4 regions of the Streptomyces sp. NPDC051987 genome follow, and region 3 is predicted to be linked to each of the others. Evidence: riboswitches for the same ligand, from Rfam matches in the RefSeq annotation. Region 3 holds a riboswitch; each other region holds the start of a gene.
What was found. A riboswitch is a leader RNA that binds a small molecule or an ion and turns the genes downstream of it on or off. The one in region 3 is predicted to bind cyclic di-AMP.
Positions count from the first base shown of each region.

Region 1: another riboswitch for cyclic di-AMP. It lies ahead of AB0M11_RS25945 (NlpC/P60 family protein); the one in region 3 lies ahead of AB0M11_RS00585 (LysM peptidoglycan-binding domain-containing M23 family metallopeptidase).
Region 2: another riboswitch for cyclic di-AMP. It lies ahead of AB0M11_RS18095 (transglycosylase SLT domain-containing protein); the one in region 3 lies ahead of AB0M11_RS00585 (LysM peptidoglycan-binding domain-containing M23 family metallopeptidase).
Region 4: another riboswitch for cyclic di-AMP. It lies ahead of AB0M11_RS07405 (transglycosylase family protein); the one in region 3 lies ahead of AB0M11_RS00585 (LysM peptidoglycan-binding domain-containing M23 family metallopeptidase).

Region 1 covers NZ_JBFAXI010000053.1:26,973-31,178, reverse strand. Annotated here, with positions in the region: gene AB0M11_RS25945 (NlpC/P60 family protein) at 1-2,453, opposite strand, end outside; cyclic di-AMP (ydaO/yuaA leader) riboswitch at 2,464-2,640, opposite strand; gene AB0M11_RS25940 (DUF1996 domain-containing protein) at 3,056-4,206, shown strand, end outside.
Region 2 covers NZ_JBFAXI010000029.1:67,702-71,907, forward strand. Annotated here, with positions in the region: gene AB0M11_RS18085 (ATP-grasp domain-containing protein) at 1-1,171, shown strand, start outside; gene AB0M11_RS18090 (HAD family hydrolase) at 1,325-2,131, shown strand; gene AB0M11_RS18095 (transglycosylase SLT domain-containing protein) at 2,144-2,635, opposite strand; cyclic di-AMP (ydaO/yuaA leader) riboswitch at 2,641-2,835, opposite strand; gene AB0M11_RS18100 (polyprenyl synthetase family protein) at 3,732-4,206, shown strand, end outside.
Region 3 covers NZ_JBFAXI010000001.1:133,246-137,451, reverse strand. Annotated here, with positions in the region: gene AB0M11_RS00590 (alpha-galactosidase) at 3-2,075, shown strand; cyclic di-AMP (ydaO/yuaA leader) riboswitch at 2,381-2,541, shown strand; gene AB0M11_RS00585 (LysM peptidoglycan-binding domain-containing M23 family metallopeptidase) at 2,546-3,547, shown strand; gene AB0M11_RS00580 (SGNH/GDSL hydrolase family protein) at 3,746-4,206, shown strand, end outside.
Region 4 covers NZ_JBFAXI010000009.1:1,611-5,816, forward strand. Annotated here, with positions in the region: gene eno (phosphopyruvate hydratase) at 1-850, opposite strand, end outside; gene AB0M11_RS07405 (transglycosylase family protein) at 1,265-1,945, opposite strand; cyclic di-AMP (ydaO/yuaA leader) riboswitch at 1,950-2,124, opposite strand; gene AB0M11_RS07410 (transglycosylase family protein) at 2,307-3,335, opposite strand; gene AB0M11_RS07415 (cytochrome P450) at 3,462-4,206, opposite strand, start outside.

The DNA of each region.
Region 1 (4,206 bases), on a different contig from region 3:
CAGGCCGGGCGGATCACCCGGTGGATGGCCGACTCCCCGGCGTTGTAGATCGACTCCTCGCGGATGAGCGCGCCGGGGCTGGGCGCGTGCACCATCGTGCCGCCACCCGCGTAGATCCCGACGTGGCTGTCGTCGTCGAAGAAGAAGATCAGGTCGCCCGGTTCGACGGCGGCCAGCGTGATCGGGGTGCCGGCCAGGGTCTGCTCCGGCGCGCTGCGCGGCAGCGTCACCCCGGCGGCGCGCCAGGCGGCCTGGGTCAGGCTGGAGCAGTCGTACGCTCCCGGCCCGGTCGCCCCCCAGACACACGGTCGGCCGATCTGCTCCCGCGCGAACGCGAGCGCCTTCATGGCCTTGCCCGGCTCGGCGAAGGCGACGGGCGCGGCCATGGGCGCGGGTGCGGTCATGGCCGCGGCCGGAGCCGGGGCGGCGACCTGCGCGGGCGCGGTCGCCAGGGGGGTGGTGGGCAGCGGCGCCGTGACGACCGGGGGGAGGGGCGGCATCGCCATGGGGGGCGCCGGTGCCGGTGCCGATGCGGTCGCCGTCGCCATCGCGGCCGTCATCGCTTCGGGCTGCGCGGTCATGGCCGCCGGCATGGGGGCGGTCATCGGCGTCGGCATCGGCGCGGGCATCGCGGCGGCGGGCGCTGCCGTGGGCATCGCGGCGGTGGCGTAGGCGTAGCCGGTCTCGGCGGGCTGCGGGCCCGCGGTGTAGCCGCCGGTCATGCCGGCGGCGGGTGCCGCGGCGAAGGAGGGGGCCGACGGCATGGGAGCCATGGCAGCCATGGGCGCCGGGGCGGCGGGGGCTGCCGTGGGGTACGTGTACGCGCCGGTGGCGTAGGCGGTGTCGGCGGCGGCCTGGGGCACCTCGGCGTAGGCGGCGGGCGCGTTCGGCGACATGACCCGGAAGCCGCCGAGGTCCATCGGGCCCGGTGCCGGGGCGGGAGCGGCGGGCGTCGCGGTCGGGAAGGCGCCGCTGTCGGTGGTGGCGGCGGTGGGGAAGGCGCCGCTGTTCGTGGGGGCCACGGGCGGGAGGACGCTCGTGCTCACGGCGTCCGGGTTCGGGAAGGCGCCCGCGTCGGCCGGGGTCGGCATCGGGAACGAGCCCGTGGCGCCCGGCGTCATGATCCGGAAGGAGCCGGAGTCCCCCGGGGTCGGGGCCTGGGAGACGCCCGCATCCAGGGAAGACGCGCTCTGGTAGGTCCCGCCGCCCGAGCCGCCCGGGGTCATGACGCGGAACCCGCTGGTGTCCGGACCGGGTTGGTTCGGGGTGGTGTCGATGTTCCCGGGGGTCATGACGCGGAAGCCGCTGAGATCCGGGGTGGGCTGGTTCGGGGTGGCGTCGGCGTTCCCCGGGGTCATGACGCGGAACCCGCTGGTGTCCGGACCGGGTTGGTTCGGGGTGGTGTCGGCGCTTCCGGGGGTCATGACGCGGAACCCGCTGGTGTCCGGACCGGGTTGGTTCGGGGTGGTGTCGGCGCTTCCGGGGGTCATGACGCGGAAGCCGCTGGTGTCCGGGGTGGGCTGGGCCGGGGTGGCGTCGATGTTCCCCGGGGTCATGACGCGGAAGCCGCTGGGATCCGGGGTGGCTCGGCGCGGGGCCCTGTCGGCGCCGCCAGGGGTCATGATGCGGAACGTGCCGGTGTCCGACGGGGACACGATCGGGATGCCGCCCGTCTCGGTCACGGCCGGGAGCGCGCGGGTGGCGGCGAGGGCGTCGGTCCGTGCGGAGTCGCTGCCGGTGCGCTGGCTGGGTATGCCGACGGCGGGAGCCTGCCACTGCGGCGCCGCCGGGGCCTGCCTCTCGGGTGTGGGCCAGGGGCTGGGCGGCTGCGGCACGGGCTGGGCAGCCGGAACCTGGGCAGGTTCGAGCGCGGCGACCGCGCGCGGCCCGGTGCGCTGGGACAGCATCTCGCGCGCCTTGGCCAGCTTGAGCTGGTTCCTGGTCTTGAAGGCACCCGGCGTGGGCCGCTGCGGTGCGGCGGAGGGCAGGGCCCTGGACGCATCCGAAGGGGCCGCGGTCACTGCCCCGGCGGACCCGGCCGTCAACTCCAGCTTCGGCCGGGCCGGCAGCTCGCGGACGACCTCGACCTCGCTCTGCCCGGACCCCGCGGTCAGCTCCAGCCGCGCCGGACCGGAGTCCTCCAGCTGGGCGAGCAGGTCGGCCGCCATGGCGCTGACCGGCCGCCGTGGACCGGGCCGCTCCGGCATCCGGTCGGTGGGCAGCGCGGCCGGGACGCTCGGCCCCAGCTTCGCGCGCGCCCCCTCGAACCACTCCCGCGCGATGTTGTCGAGGCCCGGGTCGTCACGGCGAGGCCGCTTGAACAGCGGGACACCGCGCGAGCGCGAGCCCCCGCCCGCCGCGCGCGTGGCGTTGTAGTTCCCGGTGGCGTTCTCGGCCTGGTCGTAGAGGCTGTCGATCCGCTGTCGAACCTCGTCACGGCTCTCGGGCGCCATTGAGGGGTCGTGCTCCTTCCGTACTCCGCCTACCGGGTTAGCTGTCGGGTTCGGGCGGTCGAATCCGGAAGGCATGCCCTACGGCCCCTGTCCTGACGGACGGTCGGCCGATTCACCCCAGTGGTTCGGTTGGGTCCCCGGCTCCGTGTTCGCCCCTGTGGGGCACCGGACTCGGCGGAGGCCGCGCGGCCCGGCGGGGTTCGCCGGGGGGAGCCGAACGGCTTAAACGTCAACTTAGCCAACTTGTGTCACTCGTGTGAAGGTTGAGGTGCGTAATGTCCGATACGTATTTGTGATGTTCGTCGTAGCGTTCGGAACTCGACCGTACGGGACGGCATTTCGCGCTCATCGATCACTTTCGCAGGGTCACCGGCTCGTCGCCGTCAGTCGCCTTTTCCTTCTTCGCCGCCGGTGCGTGACTCCCGATTTCTGTGAGGTCGCCGTGAATTCGCGATTCTGTTGAACACGGTGGCGTCGAGGGCCGTATGGGGCAGGGGATTTCCATGCCCGGCCGCACTCAGACCCAGGGGACGACCTTGAGACGCAACAGGCGCAGACGTCCGACCGGCGCACGACGCGCGACCTTCGCAGCGGTCGCACTGATGCTCGGCGGCGGCGGACTGGTCGCGGTGAACGTCTACGCCTCGGCCACCGAGAGCGGCGGGGACCAGCAGACCCGGGTCGCCACCGGCCAGGTGCTGTCCGCGCCCACCATCTACTGCCCCGACGTCGGCAGCCGGCTGACGACGGTGCCCGACGGGGCCCGCGCCGACGTCGACGGCGAACTCGCCAAGCTGGACCAGCAGGTCGCGGCCGCCTACCAGCAACTCACCCAGTCCGCCGCGGCGATCGAGCAGAACCCCGGCCTCGCCGACCAGGCGATCATGAACCCGCTGAAGGAACAGCGGTCCGCGTCGATCCAGCGCATCGCCGACGCCATCGCTCGCGAGGCCGACCGCCCGCAGGGCCTGGACGACCTCGCCGCCTGCACCCTGAGCTCCTCGAACCAGGGCACCGGGCAGCCGGCGTCACCCCAGGACGGGGCCGCGCCGAGCCAGAGCGGCCAGGGTCAGGGCAGCGCCGCGCCGAGCCAGGGCGCCGGCGGTCAGGGCGGCAACGGCCCGGTCGCCGCCGACTACGCGGACATCACCTCCGTCCAGCCGAACGTCACCACGCCGGCCGAACAGCCCGGCGGTTCCACCGGCACCTTCTCCTCCAGCTGCGGTGTCAACGCGAACGGCCTGTTCAACTCGGACAACGTGATCGTCGCGCCGGGTGTCTCGAACGGCGCCCACCACTTCCACGACTACATCGGCAACCAGTCCAACAACGCCTTCGCCAGCGACCAGGACCTCGCGAACGCCGACACCAGCTGTGCCGACAAGGGCGACAGGTCCACGTACTACTGGCCCGTGCTGCGGCTGCAGAACGGCAAGCAGGAGCGGGACGCCGACAAGCCGGGCGGCGGCACCGAGGGCAACGCCGGGCAGATCGTCACGGCCAAGCAGGTCACGCTGACCTTCGAGGGCAACCCGACCTCCAAGGTCACCGAGATGCCGCGGCTGCTGCGCATCATCACCGGCGACGCCAAGGCGTTCGTCAACGGGCCGGCCAACGCCAACGCCTCCTGGAGCTGCACCGGTTACGAGAACCGCCAGCTCAAGGACAAGTACCCGCTGTGCCCCGCGGGCAGCGACGTCGTGCGCACGTTCAGGTTCCAGAGCTGCTGGGACGGCCGGAACATCGACAGCGC
Region 2 (4,206 bases), on a different contig from region 3:
GGTCGGCGCGATTCGCAGTCTGGGCCGCCTGGGCGTTCCCATGTACGCGATAACGGAGGACGCGTACACACCGGCGGCCTCGTCCCGCTATCTCAAGCGGGCGTTCGTGTGGCCGACGACAGGCGCCGAGGAACCGGATCATCTCGTCGAGGGACTGCTGCGCATCGGCCGCCGTATCGGCCGGCCGGCCGTGCTGATCCCCACCGACGAGGAGGCCGCCGTCCTGATCGCCGAGCACCAGGACGCACTCGGTGACCGCTTCCTCTTCCCGCGCGTGGACGCGGAACTGCCGCGCCGCCTGGCGAGCAAGCAGGGCCTGCACGAGCTGTGCGTGGAGCACGGCATCCCGAGCCCGGCGGCCGCCTTCCCGGACTCCTACGACGAGATCGTCGAGTTCGCGGAGAAGGCCCGCTTCCCGATCGTGGCCAAGAACCGCGAGGCGTTCGTCCGGCGAAAGCAGCCCGCCGTCAACGGGACGACGCGGATCGCCACCCGTGAGGGGCTGCTCACCCTGGCCCGTGACTGGGGCACTCATCCGGGTGTCATCCTCCAGGAGTACCTCCCGAGGGAGGAGGCCGAGGACTGGATCGTGCACGGCTACTTCGACGCCGACTCCCATCCGCGCGCCCTGTTCACCGGCGTCAAGGTCCGCTCCTGGCCGCCGCACGCCGGCATGACCGCGAACGCCTGCGTCGTCGACAACCCGGAACTCGCCGACCTCGCCGCGCGTTTCATCAAGCAGATCGGCTTCACCGGCATCATCGACCTCGACCTGCGCTTCGACCGGCGCGACGGGCAGTACAAGCTGCTCGACTTCAACCCGCGCATGGGCGCCCAGTTCCGGCTCTTCGAGAGCGAGTCGGGGGTGGACGTCGTCCGCGCCATGCACCTGGACCTGACCGGCCGCCGGGTTCCGGAGGGGGAACAGCGCGCCGGACACCAGTTCGTCGTGGAGAACATCGACCTGCCCGCCCTCCTCGCCTACCGCCGCAGCGGCTACACGACACCGCACGCACCGAAGCGGCCGAGCGGGACCGAGCTGGCCTGGCTGGCGGGTGACGACCCGATGCCGTTCGCCACGATGCTCGCCCGCTTCGTGCGTCCGGGCGCGAAGCACCTCTATCAGCTGTGGCGCACCAGCCGCCGCGGCTCCGGCACCTCCACGACGTAGCCACCGCGTCACCTGGAAGGGGAACCGTGCGACCACCGCGCCGGCGAGGTGACGCCCGCCACTGACCACGGCCCCATCACCCCGGTGACGGGCGCCAGTTGAGGCCGAAACGCACGGTGAGTCCCAGAGGCGTGCTGTCCGTATTCTCTGATCATGGTCGCACCCTCCCCGTACTCACTGATCGCCACCGACCTGGACGGCACGCTGCTGCGCGGCGACGACACCCTCTCGGAACGGTCTCTCGCCGCACTCGCGCGGGCCGGCCGGGCCGGTGCCCGCCACCTCGTGGTGACCGGCCGCCCCGCGCCGAGAGTGCGTCCGCTCCTCGACGACCTCGGCTGCACGGGACTCGCGGTCTGCGGCCAGGGCGCACAGGTGTACGACGCCGGCGCGGACCGGCTGCTGTGGTCGGTCACCCTGGACCGGGAGCTGGCGGAGACCGCGCTCGGCAAGATCGAGGCCGAGGTCGGTCAGGTGTACGCGGCGGTCGACCAGGACGGCGTCGACGGGCTCACGCTCATCGAGCCGGGCTATCTGATGCCGCACCCCACGCTGCCCGCGCTGCGGGTCTCCCGGCGCGAGGACCTGTGGTGCACGCCCATCAGCAAGGTGCTGCTGCGCCACCACACCCTGTCCGACGACGAACTGGCGGCCACCGCCCGCTCGGTGGTCGGGTCGCTGGCGACGGTCACCATGTCGGGGCCGGGCACCGTCGAACTCCAGCCGTGCGGGGTGACGAAGGCGACCGGGCTCGCGCTGGCCGCGGACCATCTCGGGCTGAGCTCCGGGCACGCCATCGCGTTCGGTGACATGCCCAACGACATTCCGATGTTCGAGTGGGCCGCCCACGGGGTGGCGATGGCCAACGCCCATCCGGAACTGAAAGCGCTGGCCGACGAGATCACCACGTCGAACGAGGACGACGGCATCGCCGTCGTCCTCGAAAGACTCTTCGACTGATCGGTGTGTCGGTCAGTACGCGCCGTGGACGTTGTCGATCGAGCCGTACCGTGCGGCGGCGTAGTTGCAGGCCGCGGTGATGTTCGCGACCGGGTCGTAGATGTCGAACGACGTGCCGGCCACGTGGTAGGTGCTGAACGTCGGGTCGATCACCTGGAGCAGGCCCTTGGAGGGGATGCCGGCGCGGGCGTTGGAGTCCCAGAGGTTGATGGCCCGCGGGTTGCCGGAGGACTCCCGCATCACGTTGCGGTAGATGCCGTTGTAGGTACCCGGGATGTGCTTCTCCGACATGATCGCGAGGGACTCGCGGATCCAGCCGTCGAGGTTGTTCGGGTACCCGGCCAGGGTCTTCGAAGCCGTCGGGGTGGACGAGCCGGCGGCGGCGGAGGCGGCGGTCGCCCCGATGAGGGGGAGGGCGAGGACGGCGGCGCCGGTGCAGGCGACGACGAGCGCGCGGGTGATGCGGTTGCGGCGGGGGCGGTGGTGCTGAACGGCAGCAGGCATGGCGAAGTTCCTCTCCGTCGCCTGCGAGGTGAGCTGTCGGGTTCGGGCCCGGGGAGTGCCCGGCCGCACCGTCCGAAGACGATGCGACTTCACCCCTAGCCGTTCCGGAACGACGTCCGTGATGACGTCGGTCGCCCGGTCCGGCGACTTACCTGGTTCCCCCGCTCCTGCCGTGCGAATGGACTCGTCGATGGGTCACGACGGGCGGCGGCAGGATTCGGCGTCCGCCCGGCGAGCGGGAACGTATGCGAGAGCACATCTCGGGAACAAGTAGTCGATTCGCACAAACACTGATTGACCTCATGATGTGGCGTTTGTGACGCTTGATCCTTTGCGGTCGCCAACCCTCAACTGGCTTACAGGGAAGGGAAGGAAGGGTCGCCTCACCTGCCCTTGGGTGTCCCAGGTCACGTGACCTACTTCACGAAATCGCAATAATCGCAAAACGGACAAGAGGGATTCGTTGAATCCGTCTTTTTCCCGGTTCGATGGGAAAGCTTCCGGCCCGCATTCGCGCGAATCGCCCCTTCTGGGCGACGGGGCGATCGGTCGGGTCCGCCGTGGTCCCCCTCGCTCGATCGGGTGCCTCGGGGAAGGTGATTGACGCGTTCGGGTGTCGGGAGTGATCGTGAACGGCGAGGGGGCGGGTCGCGTCGCCGAGTGCTCGCGTGACGCTCGTCACGTCGAGAGGGGGTGGAGGGGGTGCGACCGGGAAGGTGATGCCGGCCGGGAGAGGGGAGGCCGTTTCCGGGCAGTAGTCAGTCGGGAGGCTCGCCGCCGTACGGGCCGCCCTTGGACGGACCGCCCTCGGGCGGTCTCCGGTCGCGTCCCTCGGTCCGGACCCGGTGTCGGCCGTGCGGGACACGGCCTGCGTCACGGTTCGGGACAACTGCCCGCACTTGCTGTTAAGTCAGTGGATGTCGGGTCGTATCGTCCGATCAAAAACATAACGGTCGTGATCCGATAGCGCCCGGGGTGTAACCGTGGGCGCTATCGGTGATCGAAACCTGACCGGATACGCTGACTTGAGTGATGGCAGCGACCTATCGACAAACCGCGTAATCGCCAGTAGACACCAGCAGACAGGAGACCCCTCGTGACCGTCGTCGGGCCGTTCGGGCTGAGCGTGCGGGACCAGGCTCTGGAAGCCGATGTCCAGGCCGGATTGACGGCTGTCGAGGAAGGCTTGCTAGAAGCCACCAAGAGCGAGGTCCCGTTCATCACGGAGGCCGCACAGCATCTCGTGCGGGCCGGCGGGAAGCGGTTCCGCCCGCTGCTGGTGATGCTCGCCGCGCAGTTCGGCGACCCGTACGCGCCCGGTGTCGTGCCGTCGGCCGTCGTCGTCGAGCTCACCCATCTGGCCACGCTCTACCACGACGACGTCATGGACGAGGCCTCCGTGCGACGCGGCGTCGCCAGCGCCAACACCCGCTGGGGCAATTCGCTCGCCGTGCTCACCGGCGACTTCCTCTTCGCCCGCGCCTCCCAGATCCTCGCCGATCTCGGTCCCGAGGCGGTCCGGGTCCAGGCCCTCGCGTTCGAGCGGCTGGTGACCGGCCAGATCCTGGAGA
Region 3 (4,206 bases):
CGATGCTGGACATCGCCGAAAACGGTCGTACCTGGCTCCTGTCCGGCCCCGGCAGCAGCTACGCGCTGCATCTGACGGAGGCCGACGAGCTGCTCCACCTGCACTGGGGCGCCAGAATCGAGCTCGCCGACGCCGAGGAGCTCAGCACCCGGGCACTGCCCGGCTACTGGCCCTTCGAGACCCCGCTGGACGGCCGGGAGGAGTATCCCGTCGAGGGCGGTCCCCGCTTCGTCCGCCCGGCGCTGTCCGTGCGCACGGAGGAGCGCCGCGGCACCGAGTGGACCTTCGCGTCGTACGAGGCCGACGCCGACGAACTCCGGTTGCGCTTCACGGACGACGGCATCGTCATCACCCTGCACTACCGGATGCGCGGCGACGTCGTCGAGCGCTGGGTCACCGTCGGCAACGAGGGGCACGCGCCCGTGGAACTGCTGCGCGCCGACCCCGCCACCTGGACCCTGCCCGACCGCGAGGGCTGGCGGCTCTCCCAGCTGCACGGCCGCTGGGCCGCGGAGTCCCGGCTGACCCGCGGCCCGCTCAGCTACGGGGAGAAGGTCATCGGCAGCCGCCGCGGCCACACCGGCCACCAGCACCTGCCCTGGGTCGCCCTGGACACCGATGCCACCGAGGAGCGCGGTGAGGTCTGGGGCTGCGCCCTCGGCTGGTCCGGCTCCTGGCGCATCGCCGTCGCCCAGCTCCCCGACGCGCGCGTGCAGATCACCGGCGGCGCCGGCTACGACGACTCGGGCCTGCTGATGCTGGCCGAGGGGGAGTCGTACACCAGCCCGGTCTTCGCGGGCCTGTGGACCGACGCGGGCTTCGGCGGGGCGAGCCGTGCCTGGCACGCCTACCAGCGGGCGTACATCATCCCGAACGCCGACCAGGACCGGCCGGTGCTGTTCAACTCCTGGGAGGCCACCAACTTCGACATCTCGGAGGACCAGCAGGCCACCCTCGCCCGCCGGGCCGCCGCGATCGGTGTCGAGCTGTTCGTGGTGGACGACGGCTGGTTCGGCGCCCGCACCAGCGACCGCGCCGGCCTCGGCGACTGGACGCCCAACCCCGACCGCTTTCCCAAGGGCCTGGGGCCCCTCGCCGACTACGTGCACGCCCTCGGCATGCAGTTCGGCATCTGGGTCGAGCCCGAAATGGTGAACCCGGACAGCGACCTGTACCGCGCCCATCCCGACTGGGTGCAGTACCAGCAGGGCCGGAAGCGCACCGAGCTCCGCAACCAGCTGGTTCTCAACCTCGCCCGCGAGGACGTCCAGGAGTACCTCTGGGAGCAGCTCGACGCGCTGTTGTCCAGCGCCCCGATCGACTACGTCAAGTGGGACTTCAACCGCTGCTTCACGGACGCGGGCTGGCCCGGCGAGCCCTACCCGCAGCGCCTGTGGGTCGACCACGTGCGCGGGCTGTACGCGCTGCTCGACCGGATCCGCGCGGCTCACCCGAACGTGGCCATCGAGTCCTGCTCGGGCGGCGGCGGGCGGATCGACCTCGGCATCATGAGCCGTACCGACGAGGTGTGGACCTCCGACAACACCGACCCGCTGGACCGGCTCGCCATCCAGCACGGCTTCAGCCAGATTCACCCCGCCCGGGTGATGTCCGCCTGGGTCACCGACAGCCCGAACCACCAGCTCAACGGCCGGGTCAGCAGTCTGCGTTTCCGTTTCGTCAGCTCCATGGCCGGGGCGCTCGGCGTCGGCGGCGACCTGTCGAAGTGGACCGAGGAGGAACTCGCCGAGGCCGGCCACTGGGTGGAGCTCTACAAGGAGATCCGGCCGCTGGTGCAGCGCGGCGACCAGTTCCGGCTGCGGCCGCCGGCCGGCGGGCTCAGCGCCGTGCAGTACACGCTCGGGGACGAGGCCGTCGTCCTCGCCTGGCTCCAGGCCCAGAGCTACGGCGAGCCGGCGCCGGCGCTCCGGTTGCAGAGCCTGGACCCGACGGCGTCCTACGAAAACCGTGACACGGGCGAAGTGCACCGGGGCGCCGTCCTGCTGCACCACGGGCTGCACACCGGGCTCAAGGGCGACCTGGACGCGACGGTCATCCGACTCCGCCGGGTCTGATCTGTCTGCCCGAATTGGAGCATTGGTTGTGACTCGTCATCTAATGAGGAGGGGTGGCATGACGTGCGTGAGGAGCGTCATATTCGTGACTGTCCGTCGCGCGTCATGTGCACGTAATTCCCGTTGTTCTTCGCGGAGATTGGAAAAGCGAAATAGGTCGAATTCACGGAGGGTGACCGGGAATTCCGGCAACGGATCATATGGGGCACGGACCGGCGGAACCGGTTGCTTGTCCGCGTCCGTCCTATTCCCTTACGTTCGCCACACATCCGGGCGGAACGCCGAATCCTGCCGCCGCCCGGAGCCCCACACACTCACCCGTACCCGGCAGGAGCGGGGGACCCACCAGGTACGACGGCCTGTTCCGGTTCCCGGGACGGCCAGGGGTGCAGCCGCGTGGCGACGCGTGGCCGGGCAGCTCCAGCCCGAACCCGACAGCTCACCTCGCAGGCGCCGGAGAGGAACGCGCCATGCCCGCGAAGGGTAAGCACCGACGCCCCACGTCCCCGCGTCTCACCCGCTCGATGGCCGTCGCCGGAACCGGTGGCGCCGCACTGGCGCTGCCGCTCATGGGAGCCACCGGCGCCCACGGGGCCCCCGAACAGGCCGTCTCCGCACAGGCTGTCTCCGCACAGGCCGCACCGTCGCGTCCCGCGATCGAACAGGCCGCGGCGCGAGCGACGGCCGCGAAGGACTCCGCGCACCGCGTCTACACGGTGGTGCCCGGTGACTACCTCTCGAAGATCGCCGAGGAGCAGCATCTCCGCGGCGGCTGGCACCGGCTCTACGCCGACAACCGGCAGGCCGTCGGCGACGACCCCTCGCTGATCCACCCCGGCCTCAGGCTCACGCTCGGCGGCCGGCACGTCGCGGCGCCGGACACCGCGGACTCCGGCTCCCGTGCCGAGCCGCGGCCGGACGAGCGGTCGTCGGCGCGGCCGGACGCGCAGTCGTCCCCCTCACTGTCGTCCACCTCCTCGCCCTCCTTCTCCTCCACGTCCCCGTCCGCGTCCTCGTCCGCGTCTTCGGCCTCGGCATCCGGCGGGTCGGTGACGGCCGTCTCCGGCTTCACCCTCCCGGTGACCGGTGCCTCCGTCGGCACCGGCTACCACGTCGCGGGCGGCATGTGGTCCAGCGGCCACCACACGGGTGTCGACTTCGTCGTCCCGACGGGTACCCCGGTCAAGGCCGTCGGCGCGGGCACGGTGGTCTCGGCGGGCTGGGGCGGCGCCTACGGCAACCAGGTCGTCATCCGGCTCACCGACGGCTACTACGCGCAGTTCGGCCACCTCTCCGCTCTCTCCGTCTCGGTCGGCCAGACCGTGACCGCCGGCCGGCAGGTCGGCCTCTCCGGGGCGACCGGCAACGTCACCGGACCGCACCTCCACTTCGAGATCCGCACCACCCCGGACTACGGCTCGGACGTGGACCCGGTCGCCTACCTCCGCGCGAAGGGCCTCGCCGTCGGCTGACCGGGTGTCTCCTTCTCGCCACGGACAGGCGATCGACACGTCAACACAGCTGATCAGAGCCTTATTCCAGGCTTGGCACAGTATTGGGAAGTGTCTTATCTCACCGCACGTCAACCCCTTATTACGGTCGCGTAGGTCACAACCGAAGGTGAATCATGGTCCGACGTGGCAGACGATTCGAAGAGTGACAAGGCATCAGTGATCGGGTCGTACGTGGCGGTGGGGGACAGCTTCACCGAGGGCGTGGGCGACCCCGGCCCCGACGGGGCGTTCGTCGGCTGGGCGGACCGGTTCGCGGTACTGCTGTCGGACCGGCGGCCCGAGGGCGACTTCGAGTACACCAACCTCGCCGTACGCGGGAAACTGCTCGACCAGATCGTGGCGGACCAGGTGCCGCAGGCCCTGGCACTCGCCCCGGACCTGGTCTCCTTCTGCGCGGGCGGCAACGACATCATCCGCCCCGGCACCGACCCCGACGAGGTGGCCGAGCGGTTCGAGCGCGCCGTGGCCCAGTTGACCGCGGCCGTCGGCACGGTGCTGGTGACCACCGGGTTCGACACCCGGGGCGTGCCCGTCCTCAAGCATCTGCGCGGCAAGATCGCCACGTACAACGGGCATGTCCGGGCCATCGCCGACCGGTACGGCTGTCCCGTCCTGGA
Region 4 (4,206 bases), on a different contig from region 3:
TGGAGACCAGCGGGTACGCGGCGACGAGCTCCTCGTAGTACTCGGTCATCTCGGCGGCCGAGCGGGACTTGCCCTCGAACTCGTACTTGCCGTCCTTGTAGAACTCGGACGCGGCGACGTCGAGCGCGAGCGCGATCTGCTCGCCGGGGACGTAACCGGCCTGCTTGATGGCCTCCAGAATGAGGTCCAGCGCGGCGCGGTTGGACTCCAGGTTCGGGGCGAAGCCGCCCTCGTCGCCGAGGCCGGTGGACAGGCCCTTGTTCTTCAGGACCTTCTTGAGGGTGTGGTAGACCTCGGCACCCCAGCGCAGCGCCTCGGAGAAGGACTCCGCGCCGATCGGGGCGATCATGAACTCCTGGATGTCGACATTGGAGTCCGCGTGCGAGCCGCCGTTGAGGATGTTCATCATCGGGACGGGCAGCAGGTGCGCGTTCGGGCCGCCGAGGTAGCGGAACAGCGGCAGGTCGGACGCCTCGGAGGCGGCGTGCGCGACGGCGAGGGAGACGCCGAGGATGGCGTTGGCGCCGAGCGAGCCCTTGTTGTCGGTGGCGTCCAGGTCGAACATGGCCTGGTCGATCAGGCGCTGCTCGGTGGCGTCGTAGCCGACCAGCTCCGGGCCGATCTGCTCGATGACGGCGAGGACGGCCTTCTCGACGCCCTTGCCCAGGTAGCGGTTGGGGTCGCCGTCACGGAGCTCGATGGCCTCGAAGGCGCCGGTGGAGGCGCCGGACGGGACGGCGGCACGACCCGTGCTGCCGTCGTCGAGGCCGACCTCGACCTCGACCGTGGGGTTGCCTCGGGAGTCCAGGATTTCCCGGGCTACGACGACGTCGATGGACGGCACGAGCATCTCCTTCTTGGGATGTGACGCTGGTTGTGCGGGGCGCACGTGGGCCTCGGCGGCCCTTGCTCAGCCTTGCGACTAGAGCCTAACCGTCCCGGGCCCGTCGGCCGGCACGACCGACCGGCCCGTGGACACACAGACGGTACTCATTGTTCACGTGCGGAACAAAGGGGGGGCCGATGAAGAACGGAAGAAGAGCGGACCAAGAAGGGGAACGGCGGGCCGACGGGGCGCCCGGACGGCTCGACGGCGGCAAAGAGAAACCCCGCTCCGGTGCGTACGGGGGGAGACGCACCGGAGCGGGGGGCTGTGGGGACGGGGGTGGTCCTCACGCGGTCTCCACTATGGGGACCACGGTTGTGCGGGAGCTGTGGCCCAGCTGGGCGCCGCCGAGTACGCGCGGCGCTGCGGGCGCGGCCCTTACTTCAGGTGGAGCTGCTGGCCCGGGTAGATGACGTCGGCGTCCTCGACGATGTCCTTGTTCAGCTTGAACAGCGCCTGCCAGCCACCCTTGACCTTGTGCTTCTCGGCGATCGAGCTGAGGGTGTCGCCCTTGACGACCTTGTACTCGCCGTCGCCCTTCTTGACCTTCTTGCCGGTCGGGGTGGTGACCGTCTTCTTGGCGGCCGGGCGCTCGGCGGAGCGGGAGGCGGCCTGGGTGTCGGTCGAGCGGCTGCCGGCGCTGCTGCTCGACGAGCTGGAGCTGCTGGAGCTGCCGCCGACGTAGGCGGCCCCGGACAGGCCCTTGCCGCAGACCGGCCAGGCGCCCTTGCCCTGGGCGGCGAGGACCTTCTCGGCGATCTGGATCTGCTGCGCCTTGGTGGCCTGGTTGGCCTGCGCGGCGTACTGCGTGCCGCCGTACGCGGCCCAGGTGGAGGCGGAGAACTGCAGACCGCCGTAGTAGCCGTTGCCGGTGTTGATGGCCCAGTTGCCACCCGACTCGCACTGGGCGACGGCGTCCCACTCGGAGGCGGTGGCCGCGGAGGCGCTGCCGGACGCCATCAGCGGAGCGGCCACGGCGACGCCGGTGACACCGGCGACGGCGATGGCGCGGACGGCCTTGGACGGACGGCGGTGCTTGCCCTTGCCGGAAAACAGCATGGATCGATCCCCTCACCGACGCCTGCGAGGTGAGCTGTCGGGTTCGGGCCGGTTGAGTTGCCCGGCCGCACACCCGTGTGTCGGTGCGCGGCTTCACCCCGAGCCGGATCGGCAGCCTCGACTGCCGGCCCCGGCACTTACCTTGGGTCCCCCGCTCCTGCCTACGGCGCTTGACGCGACGACTGTTCCCGGACGGCCGCTGGCAGGACTCGGCGTTGCGACAGCCGGGGCTCGTGGTGACGAGCGGCCTCGACCGTAAACAGGGCATCAGGTGAATTTCAAAGATGATCAGGGCTTCTGAGACTCATCCCACACTTTCGCCAAACCGGACATCAGACCCGAAACGGGACGTCAACTCTCGCTACTTTTCGCCCGGTTCGCCGCCGAGTTTCAGGGTCTGACCGGGGGCGATGGCGTTCGGGTCGGCACCGATGTCGGCCTTGTTCACGGCATAGAGCGCACGCCATCCGCCGTCGAGGTCAAGGGAGTCGGCGATGGAGGCGAGGGTGTCGCCCTCGCGGACGGTGTAGGTGTCGTCGTCCCGGGAGGCGTGCCGTCCGGAGGAGGTGGCACTCTGACCGTTCGTCACGTTCTCGTCCGCCGAGCCACCGCGATGCTTGCCACCGCCACTGACGGCACCCGTGTCGACCAGACTCCAAGAACCCCCGGTCTGCCACGAATTGTCCGAGTCGTCGGCCTCGGCCGTGACGGGATCCTCACCCGCCTTCGCGGTCCCGGAGTCGGAGCTGGAGCCGGAGTTCGAGCTGGAGGAATCCGACTTGTCGGTCTTGGCGGATTTGCTGGGGGTATCCGCCGTGGCGTCACCGCCCGCGCTCGCGCTCGGGGAGGGGGCTCCGGAGTCACTCCCGGAGACCGTGGCGCCCGGGGAGGAGCCGGAACCGGAGCCGGCGGAGGACGACGCGTCCGACAGCCCGGAGGACGAGTCCGACGAGTCGGAGGAAGCAGACGAATCACTCGACCCGCCGAGCCCCGTGTCCACGTTCACCGAGGCGTCGTCGGAGGAGAGCCCGGCGAGCAGGGCGCAGGTCCGCCAGGGCTTGGTGCCCTGGTCGGCGAGTATCTTCTCGGCGACCGAGATCTGCTGCGAACGGCTCGCCTGGTCCGGCGTCGCGGCGTACTCCGTCCCCCCGTACTTGTCCCAGTCGTCCAGGGAGATCTGGAGGCCGCCGTAGTAGCCGTTGCCGCTGTCGGCACTCCAGGAGCCGCCACTTTCGCACTCGGCCACCTGGTCCCAGGTGGAGCCGTCGGCCGCGTGGGCGCTCACCGCGCCGAGGAGCGGGATGGCGATGGCGGAGCCGGTCACCCCGGCCGCGACGAGGAGGGCCGGAGCCTGACGGGGGCGACGGTGACGACCGTTCCCGGAGAGCATGCGGAAACCTTTCGAGCGACAGCGGTGACCAGCGCGGCGGGTCCCGCAGGGGCGCCGCGCTGATGAGTGAACGTATCGACAGACGATCACTTGTCACAAGTTAATGCCGCGTAGATCACGTGAAGATCACAGAGTTGAGCGCTGATCACCTTTTGCCGAGGTGGGCCGGTACGGGCTCGGCGTGAACTCCACGGGGAGGGTGCGCAGTCCGCGCATGATGAGCCCGCCGCGCCACCGCAACTCGCTCTCGTCCACGGCGAGTCGCAGATCGGGGAGGCGGGTGAGCAGGCCGGCGAGCGCGGTCTGGCCCTCCAGGCGGGCGAGCGGGGCGCCCAGGCAGTAGTGGATGCCGTGGCCGTACCCGAGGTGCTGGTTGTCGCGCCGTGCGAGGTCGAGGGTGTCCGGCTCGGCGAACCGCTCCGGGTCCCGGTCCGCCGCGGCCAGGACGACCAGAACCGGGTCGCCGGACGCGATGCGCCGGCCGCCGATGGTGACGGGCTCGGTGGCGAACCGCCAGGTGGCCAGCTCCACCGGCCCGTCGTAGCGCAGCAGCTCCTCGACACCTGTCTCCAGCAGGCCGCGCTCGCCGGCTGCGAGGGAGTCCTGCAGCCGGACGCGCTGCTCGGGGTAGGTGAGCAGGGCGTACGTCCCGTTTCCGATCAGGTTGACGGTCGTCTCGAAACCCGCGAACAGCAGGATGAAGGCCATGGCCGCGGCCTCGTTCTCGGTGAGGTGCTCGCCGTGGTCCGAGGCCCGGATGAGCCCGGAGATGAGGTCCTCGCCGGGAGCGGCCTCGGCGGACAGCGCCTCCCGCTTGCGGTGGATCAGCTCGGCCAGATATCCGCGCATCTTCTTCACGGACCGCGCGACC